Linked DNA regions of Shimia isoporae. The protein of the gene in region 1 interacts with the protein of each later gene in a pairwise test. Links are inferred from orthologs where the notes say so. Each region holds a gene or a part of one and is shown on either strand. Other genes may lie near its edges.

Region 1 (3,342 bases):
CGGCCGGTCTCCTGCCAGCCAAGATGGTGATAAAGTGCGATAATGCTCGCGAGATCTTCGTGTGTGGCAAGCGCGATCTCGCTGCATCCAGCGTCTTTTGCCAGCGCCACAGCGTGCCCGATCAACTTGCCCCCCAAACCCTTACCCCGCGCGTCTGGAGACACCGCAACGTTCATCAGATGCGCTTTCGGTGGGGCAATCGCGACCATCAATACACCCTGCACCTCGGCGCGCCCCGCCACCCAAACCTGACCCGCCGCGATAGCGCGATCAATCCCGCCGGACACATCCGGCAGGATCACACCCTGATCGCGGTAAGGTTGGTAGGCGGCATCGATCAACCGCGCGATGGCTTCTGCTTCATAGTCATGAGCCAGACGCGGTAACATCGTTTACCCCCGTAACTCGCCGCCGGTGGCCTTTGTGACCTTCTCGACGATTTTCGCAGCAACCGCTTCGATGTCCGCTTCCTTGAGAGTCTTTTCCGTGGGCTGCAAACGCACGGTAATGGCCAGAGACTTCTTACCCTCGCCAAGGCTGCCGCCGATGAACTCGTCAAAAACGCGCACGTCCTCAATCAGAGCCTTATCAGAACCAGCGGCGGCATTGACCAGTGTCAGCGCCTCGACGTCGGCATCAACGACAAAAGCAAAGTCACGCTCGACGGCCTGCAAGTCCGCCTTGGTGACAGCTCCCTTGGATGCCGATTTCTTGCGAGGCAAAGGAATTTCTTCGGGATAAAGCGTAAAGGCAACTGCCGGCCCTTTGACGTTTAGCGCATCCAGTACCTTGGGGTGGACTTCACCGAAAACGCCAAGAACTTTCTTGGGACCAAGGCAGATGCGGCCATGCCGGCCCGGGTGCCACCAAGCGTCGCCGCCACGCTGGATCATCACCTTTGCAGGTGCACCGATGGCGGCGAGAACAGCTTCGGCGTCAGCCTTTGCGTCGTAGAGATCGACGCCACGGCTTTCGCCATGAACGTCCTTGCCAACAGTCTTGCCCACCAAGAGGCCGCCAACCTGCATGTGCTGTTCGCCCGGTTCGCCGCCGTGAAAGGCCGCGCCACATTCAAACAACGCCATATCCATATATCCGCGCGCCTGATTGCGCGCTGCTGCCTGCAGCAAACCCGGCAACAGGTCAGGGCGCATATGGCTCATCTCGCTGGAAATCGGGTTTTCCAGCATAGTGGCGTCACTGCCACCGCCGAACAATTCTGCCGCCGCCTTATCGATAAAGCTATAGGTCACACACTCGTTGTAACCGAGAGAAGCAGTGGTGCGGCGCGCGATCTGTTCGCGTTTTTGCATCGGCGACAGGATTTGTGCCGGAACACCCGCAGAGCTACGCGGCATCGGCTTGCCTTCCAGTTTGGTCAAAGACGCAACACGGGCCACTTCTTCCACCAAATCCGCCTCGCCACGCACATCTGGACGCCAACTTGGAACCTGTGCCATGTCGCCATCGATCACAAAGCCGAGCGCCGTCAACGTTTCCCGTTGCGTCTCAGCAGGGATTTCCATTCCTACGAGAGACTGGACACGATCGGTGTCCAGCTTGTAGGCCCGCGATACATCCGGAACAGTGCCAGCAGTCACGATATCGGAAGCCTCGCCACCGCACAGATCTATAATCATCTGCGTCGCATCATCCATAGCCTGCATGTTGTAAGCCGGATCAATGCCACGCTCGTTGCGATAGCGAGCGTCCGAGTTGATCTTCAGACCCCGCCCTGTGTAGGCAATCTGAATGTGATCCCAAACGGCTGCTTCAAGGAAAACGTTTGTTGTTTCCGCAGTACATCCCGTCGCCAGACCACCCATAATGCCACCGATGGACTCGACACCTTCATCGTCACTGATGATAACCATTCCTTCGGAGAAAGAGTACTCTTTCTCGTCCAGACCAACGAGCGTCTCGCCACCTTTCGCGCGATGGATGCGCAGGTTACCTTTGACCTTGTCTGCATCAAACACGTGTAGCGGACGGTTGCGGTCAAAGGTGAAGAAGTTGGTAATATCCACCAGCGCAGAAATCGGACGCAATCCAATGGCGGTCAGGCGGTCTTGAAGCCACTGCGGAGACGGGCCGTTTTTGACACCCTTGATAAGGCGTCCGGCAAAAACCTCACACCCGTCACTAGCTGCATCCTCGTCAATCGTTACGGTAATAGAGCTTTCAAACTTACCGTCGATCGAAGCCGTTTTGGCAGGCTTCATCTTTCCCAGCCCGCGCGCTGCCAAGTCAAGCGCAATGCCCCGCACACCCAATGCGTCGGGCCGGTTCGGCGTGATCGCAATCTCGATCATCGTATCCACTTTGGCCGGGTCATTTTCTGCCAGCCAATCCACGAACCTGTCACCGACTTCGCCAGAAGGAAGCTCGATGATGCCGTCATGCTCGTCTGACAGTTCAAGCTCTTTCTCGGAGGCCATCATGCCGTGGCTTTCGACGCCGCGGATATTGCCGACCTTAATCGTCAGATCGAGCCCCGGAATGTACATACCTGGCTTGCAAACCACGACGGTGATGCCTTCACGGGCGTTCGGCGCACCGCAAATAATCTGCTTCTCGCCTTCATCGGTTGCCACCTGACAAACTCGCAGCTTGTCTGCGTCGGGATGTTTTTCCGCCTTGGTCACCTTACCCAGAGTAAAGTCCGCGAGACGATCTGCAGGGTTCACGACATCCTCAACCTCAAGGCCAAGGTCAGTCAGTGCCTCACAAATTTCGTCAACGCTTGCAGTGGTGTCCAGGTGGTCTTTCAGCCAGGAAAGAGTGAATTTCATCGCGCCGTTCCGCCAGTCAAAAAAGGGTCAGTGAGGGCAATAGCGGATTAGCGCCAAGGGGGAAAGAGCGCATTCTTCCCGTTGTCATCTATCTACCCGGTTCAATGCGTGTTTTGCGAATTCCGCAACTTGACGCATAGTAAGCTAGGGATGAAGGGGAGAATTGCCATGGCCGCCAAGGATAACGGTGTAAAAACCGCCTACTTCGTGATTGCCGATATTTCCGGATACACAAAATTCATGTCTCAGACGCCGATCGAACACGCAAAGGGCATCCTTGAATCGCTGTTCGGAAATCTTGTGCCCGCGATCCGCTCGCCGCTCGAGGTTTCCGGCCTTCAGGGCGACGCGGTCTTTGCTTATGCGTTCGAAAGCGACGTGATGACAAAGCAGTTCATCCTCGACTTTGCAGAACAACTCTACTGTGTGTTTGCACGCGCAAAAGAGAAAATGATGCTCAATACTACCTGCCCCTGCGATGCCTGCGCACACATCGAAGATCTCGAGCTCAAGATCGTAGTACATCATGGCGAATGCGTAATTCAGGAAA
Region 2 (3,244 bases), on another replicon or contig:
GTCGAAAGCGGCCGGGTTCTCGCGGATCGCTTTAATGTCGTGCATTGGTCTTGTCCTTCATGCAAAAAGTGAATCGGTTCACGTCCCTGCTTATGACCGATTTCTTGGGTAATCGTAACCAGAAGTCGATTTCGGAACGCTGGGCAGGCCATGAAGCGCTACAACGCGTTAGTCAAGCGGTTTGACGCCTTGCAAGTGACGCCTTTCCCCCATAGGTTCCCTGCGACTTTGCGGGAGAGACCCGCCAACAGACAAAGGACGCCACACCATGGAAGCATTCGGCCAGTTTCTGCCGCTCATCCTGATCTTCGCCATCATGTATTTCCTGCTGATCCGCCCGCAGCAGAAGAAGGTCAAAGAACATCAGGCGATGGTGGACGCGCTGCGTCGTGGTGATCAGGTTGTGACTCAGGGCGGTCTGATCGGCAAAGTGGTGAAGGTCAAAGAAGACAACGAAGTCGAAGTCGAGATCTCCGAAGGCGTCAAAGTGCGCGTTGTGAAATCGACAATCGCCCAGGTTCTGTCCAAAACCGAACCGGCGAACGGCTGAACAAAAAATAACTGACCTCACGATCTGACCGGGGGCTGCGCTTATGCTGCAAATCGACGGCTGGAAACGGGTATTGATCCTGCTCACCTGTGTGGTGGGCCTGCTTCTTGCCCTGCCAAATGCCTTTTATCCACGGGTCGAGGCCCACAACGACGCCGTCGCTGACTTGGAAGCAGGGTTTTCAGGCAATGGCCTTGAGGAGCTTGCCGCAGGGTGGCCAAGCTGGATGCCCTCCAGCCTCGTAAACCTCGGTCTTGACCTGCGCGGCGGCGCACATTTGCTGGCCGAAGTCCAAGTCGAAGACGTGTACGAAACGCGGATCAAGGCAATGTGGCCTGAAGTGCGCGATCTGCTGCGTGAAGAACGCGCGACGATCGGGACCATCCGTCTGCAGCCAAGCCCTGTAGACGAACTGCGCGTGAAAATTTCCAAGCCGGAAGCCATTCAGGAAGCGGCAACTCTGGTGCGTGGTCTTGCGCGTCCGGTGGTTTCACTGACCGGGGCAGGGGCGACGGACATACAGGTTTCGACCGATGGTGACGTGATCGTCGTGCGTCTGTCGGATGCGGAGAAACTCGCCACAGATGAGCGCACCGTTCAACAGGCGCTGGAAATCGTACGCCGACGGATCGATGAGGTCGGCACCCGCGAGCCCACGATCCAGCGTCAGGGCAGCGACCGAATTCTGATTCAGGTTCCCGGCATCGGTTCGGCTTCCGAACTCAAGGACATCATTGGTACGACTGCTCAACTAACGTTCAACCCTGTGGTGGGCCGAGGCTCCAACCCGGACGCATCTGCCGGTGCAGGAAACGAAATCCTGCCGTCTCTTGATGAAGAAGGGCTTTACTACACCATCGAGAGCGCACCGGTTGTTACCGGCGAAGATCTGGTGGATGCGCAGCCCAGCTTTGACCAAAACGGGCGTCCGGCAGTGAGTTTCCGATTCAACGCCTCAGGCGCGCGCAAGTTTGGCGACTATACGGCGGACAACATCGGTAGCCCATTCGCCATCACGCTTGACGGTGAGGTTGTGTCTGCGCCTGTTATCCAAAGCCACATCCCCGGCGGCTCGGGCATCATTACCGGGCGTTTCACCGTTGAAGAAACCACGAACCTTGCCGTTTTGCTGCGGGCGGGTGCTTTGCCCGCCGGCCTCGAGTTTCTGGAAGAGCGGACCATCGGCCCGGAACTTGGTCAGGACAGCATCGAGGCAGGCCGCATCGCTTGTATCGTGGCCTTCGTCGCAGTTCTGGTTTTCATGTTCCTGAGCTACGGCACGTTTGGTCTTTTCGCCAATATCGCGCTTGTGATCAACGTCGGCCTTATCTTTGGCCTGCTCAGTCTGATTGGCGCGACTCTAACCTTGCCGGGTATTGCTGGTATCGTTTTGACAATCGGTATGGCCGTGGACGCCAACGTGCTTGTGTTTGAACGTATCCGCGAAGAGCTCAAGACTTCCAAGGGGCCGGCAAGGGCGATCGATCTCGGCTACGAGAAGGCGTTGTCCGCCATTCTGGATGCCAACATCACCACATTCATCACTGCCGTCATCCTATTTGCCGTGGGCTCTGGACCAGTGCGGGGGTTTGCGATCACCTTGGGGCTGGGCATCATGACCTCCGTCTTCACTGCGATCTTTGTGACCCGTCTGATGATTGTCATATGGTTTGAACGCCGCCGACCCAAGAAGCTGGAGGTTTGATCCCATGCGTTTGAGACTCGTTCCAAAAGAGACCAACTGGGATTTCTTCTCCCGTCCCTTCCTCTGGCTTGGCATCTCCGGTGCGCTGATGGTTGCGGCCATGGTCAGCTTTTTTGTGGTTGGCCTGAACCTAGGCATCGACTTTACCGGTGGAACCACGATCCGGACCGAAAGCCAGCAGGAAGTCGTTGTGTCCGACTATCGTGATGCGCTGGCAACTCTTGAGTTGGGCGACGTAACCATTGTTGAGGTGAACGACCCGCTGTTTGACGCGAACCAACATGTAGCCCAGATCAAGATCCAGGCACAGGAAGGCGAAGAAGCGGTCACGGCTGACCTCATCCGTAAGGCTGAAGAAGCGCTGAAGACTGTTGCGCCTGATATTACCTTTGTGTCTGTTGAATCGGTCGGTCCGAAGGTTTCCGGCGAGTTGATCCAGACCGCAATCATTGCGGTTGCCTTGGCGATCGGCGCGGTTCTGATCTACATCTGGCTTCGGTTCGAATGGCAGTTTGCGCTAGGTGCGGTGGCTGCGCTTGTGCACGACGTTGTACTGACAATCGGCGTTTTTTCCGAACTGCAAATCAAGTTCGACCTCGCCATCATCGCAGCCCTTCTGACGATTGTCGGCTATTCGCTGAACGATACGGTGGTTGTGTTCGACCGCGTGCGGGAGAACCTGCGCAAGTACAAGAAAATGGATCTGAAGGAGGTAATGAACCTCTCGATCAACGAAACGCTGAGCCGGACAGTGATGACTTCTGTCACCACGCTTTTGGCTCTGATTTCGCTCTTCGTGCTGGGCGGGGATGTGATCCGCGGTTTTGTTTTCGCCATGATCTGGGGTGTGATCGTTGGTACGTATTCGTCGATCTTCATCGCTTCTGCCGTGCTGTTGAAGCTTGGCGTGAAACGCGATTGGTCCAAACCCGACAATACCTCGGGTAACCAGTTCGCGAATGTGGACGCCTGAGGCAGACATTCTATAA

What was found.
Region 2: the proteins of pheT (region 1) and secD interact in binary tests that used the Escherichia coli proteins (3 or more experiments, as listed by UniProt). The link is inferred for Shimia isoporae from one-to-one orthologs.

What each region holds. Positions count from the first base shown.
Region 1 is NZ_SMGR01000003.1:254,574-257,915, forward strand. Bases 93-3,114 are described here. They hold pheT (phenylalanine--tRNA ligase subunit beta), read right to left. Parts: upstream 2,793-3,114; coding sequence 393-2,792; downstream 93-392. Other genes in these bases: BXY66_RS15610 (GNAT family N-acetyltransferase), read right to left, coding at 93-389; BXY66_RS15620 (DUF2652 domain-containing protein), read left to right, coding at 2,961-3,114. In the rest of the region: more of BXY66_RS15610, read right to left, coding at 1-92; more of BXY66_RS15620, read left to right, coding at 3,115-3,342.
Region 2 is NZ_SMGR01000001.1:1,156,747-1,159,990, forward strand. Bases 1-2,924 are described here. They hold secD (protein translocase subunit SecD), read left to right. Parts: upstream 1-593; coding sequence 594-2,255; downstream 2,256-2,924. Other genes in these bases: serS (serine--tRNA ligase), read right to left, coding at 1-45; yajC (preprotein translocase subunit YajC), read left to right, coding at 269-550; secF (protein translocase subunit SecF), read left to right, coding at 2,260-2,924. Outside these bases: more of secF, read left to right, coding at 2,925-3,228. UniProt on the Escherichia coli protein: Part of the Sec protein translocase complex. Interacts with the SecYEG preprotein conducting channel. SecDF uses the proton motive force (PMF) to complete protein translocation after the ATP-dependent function of SecA.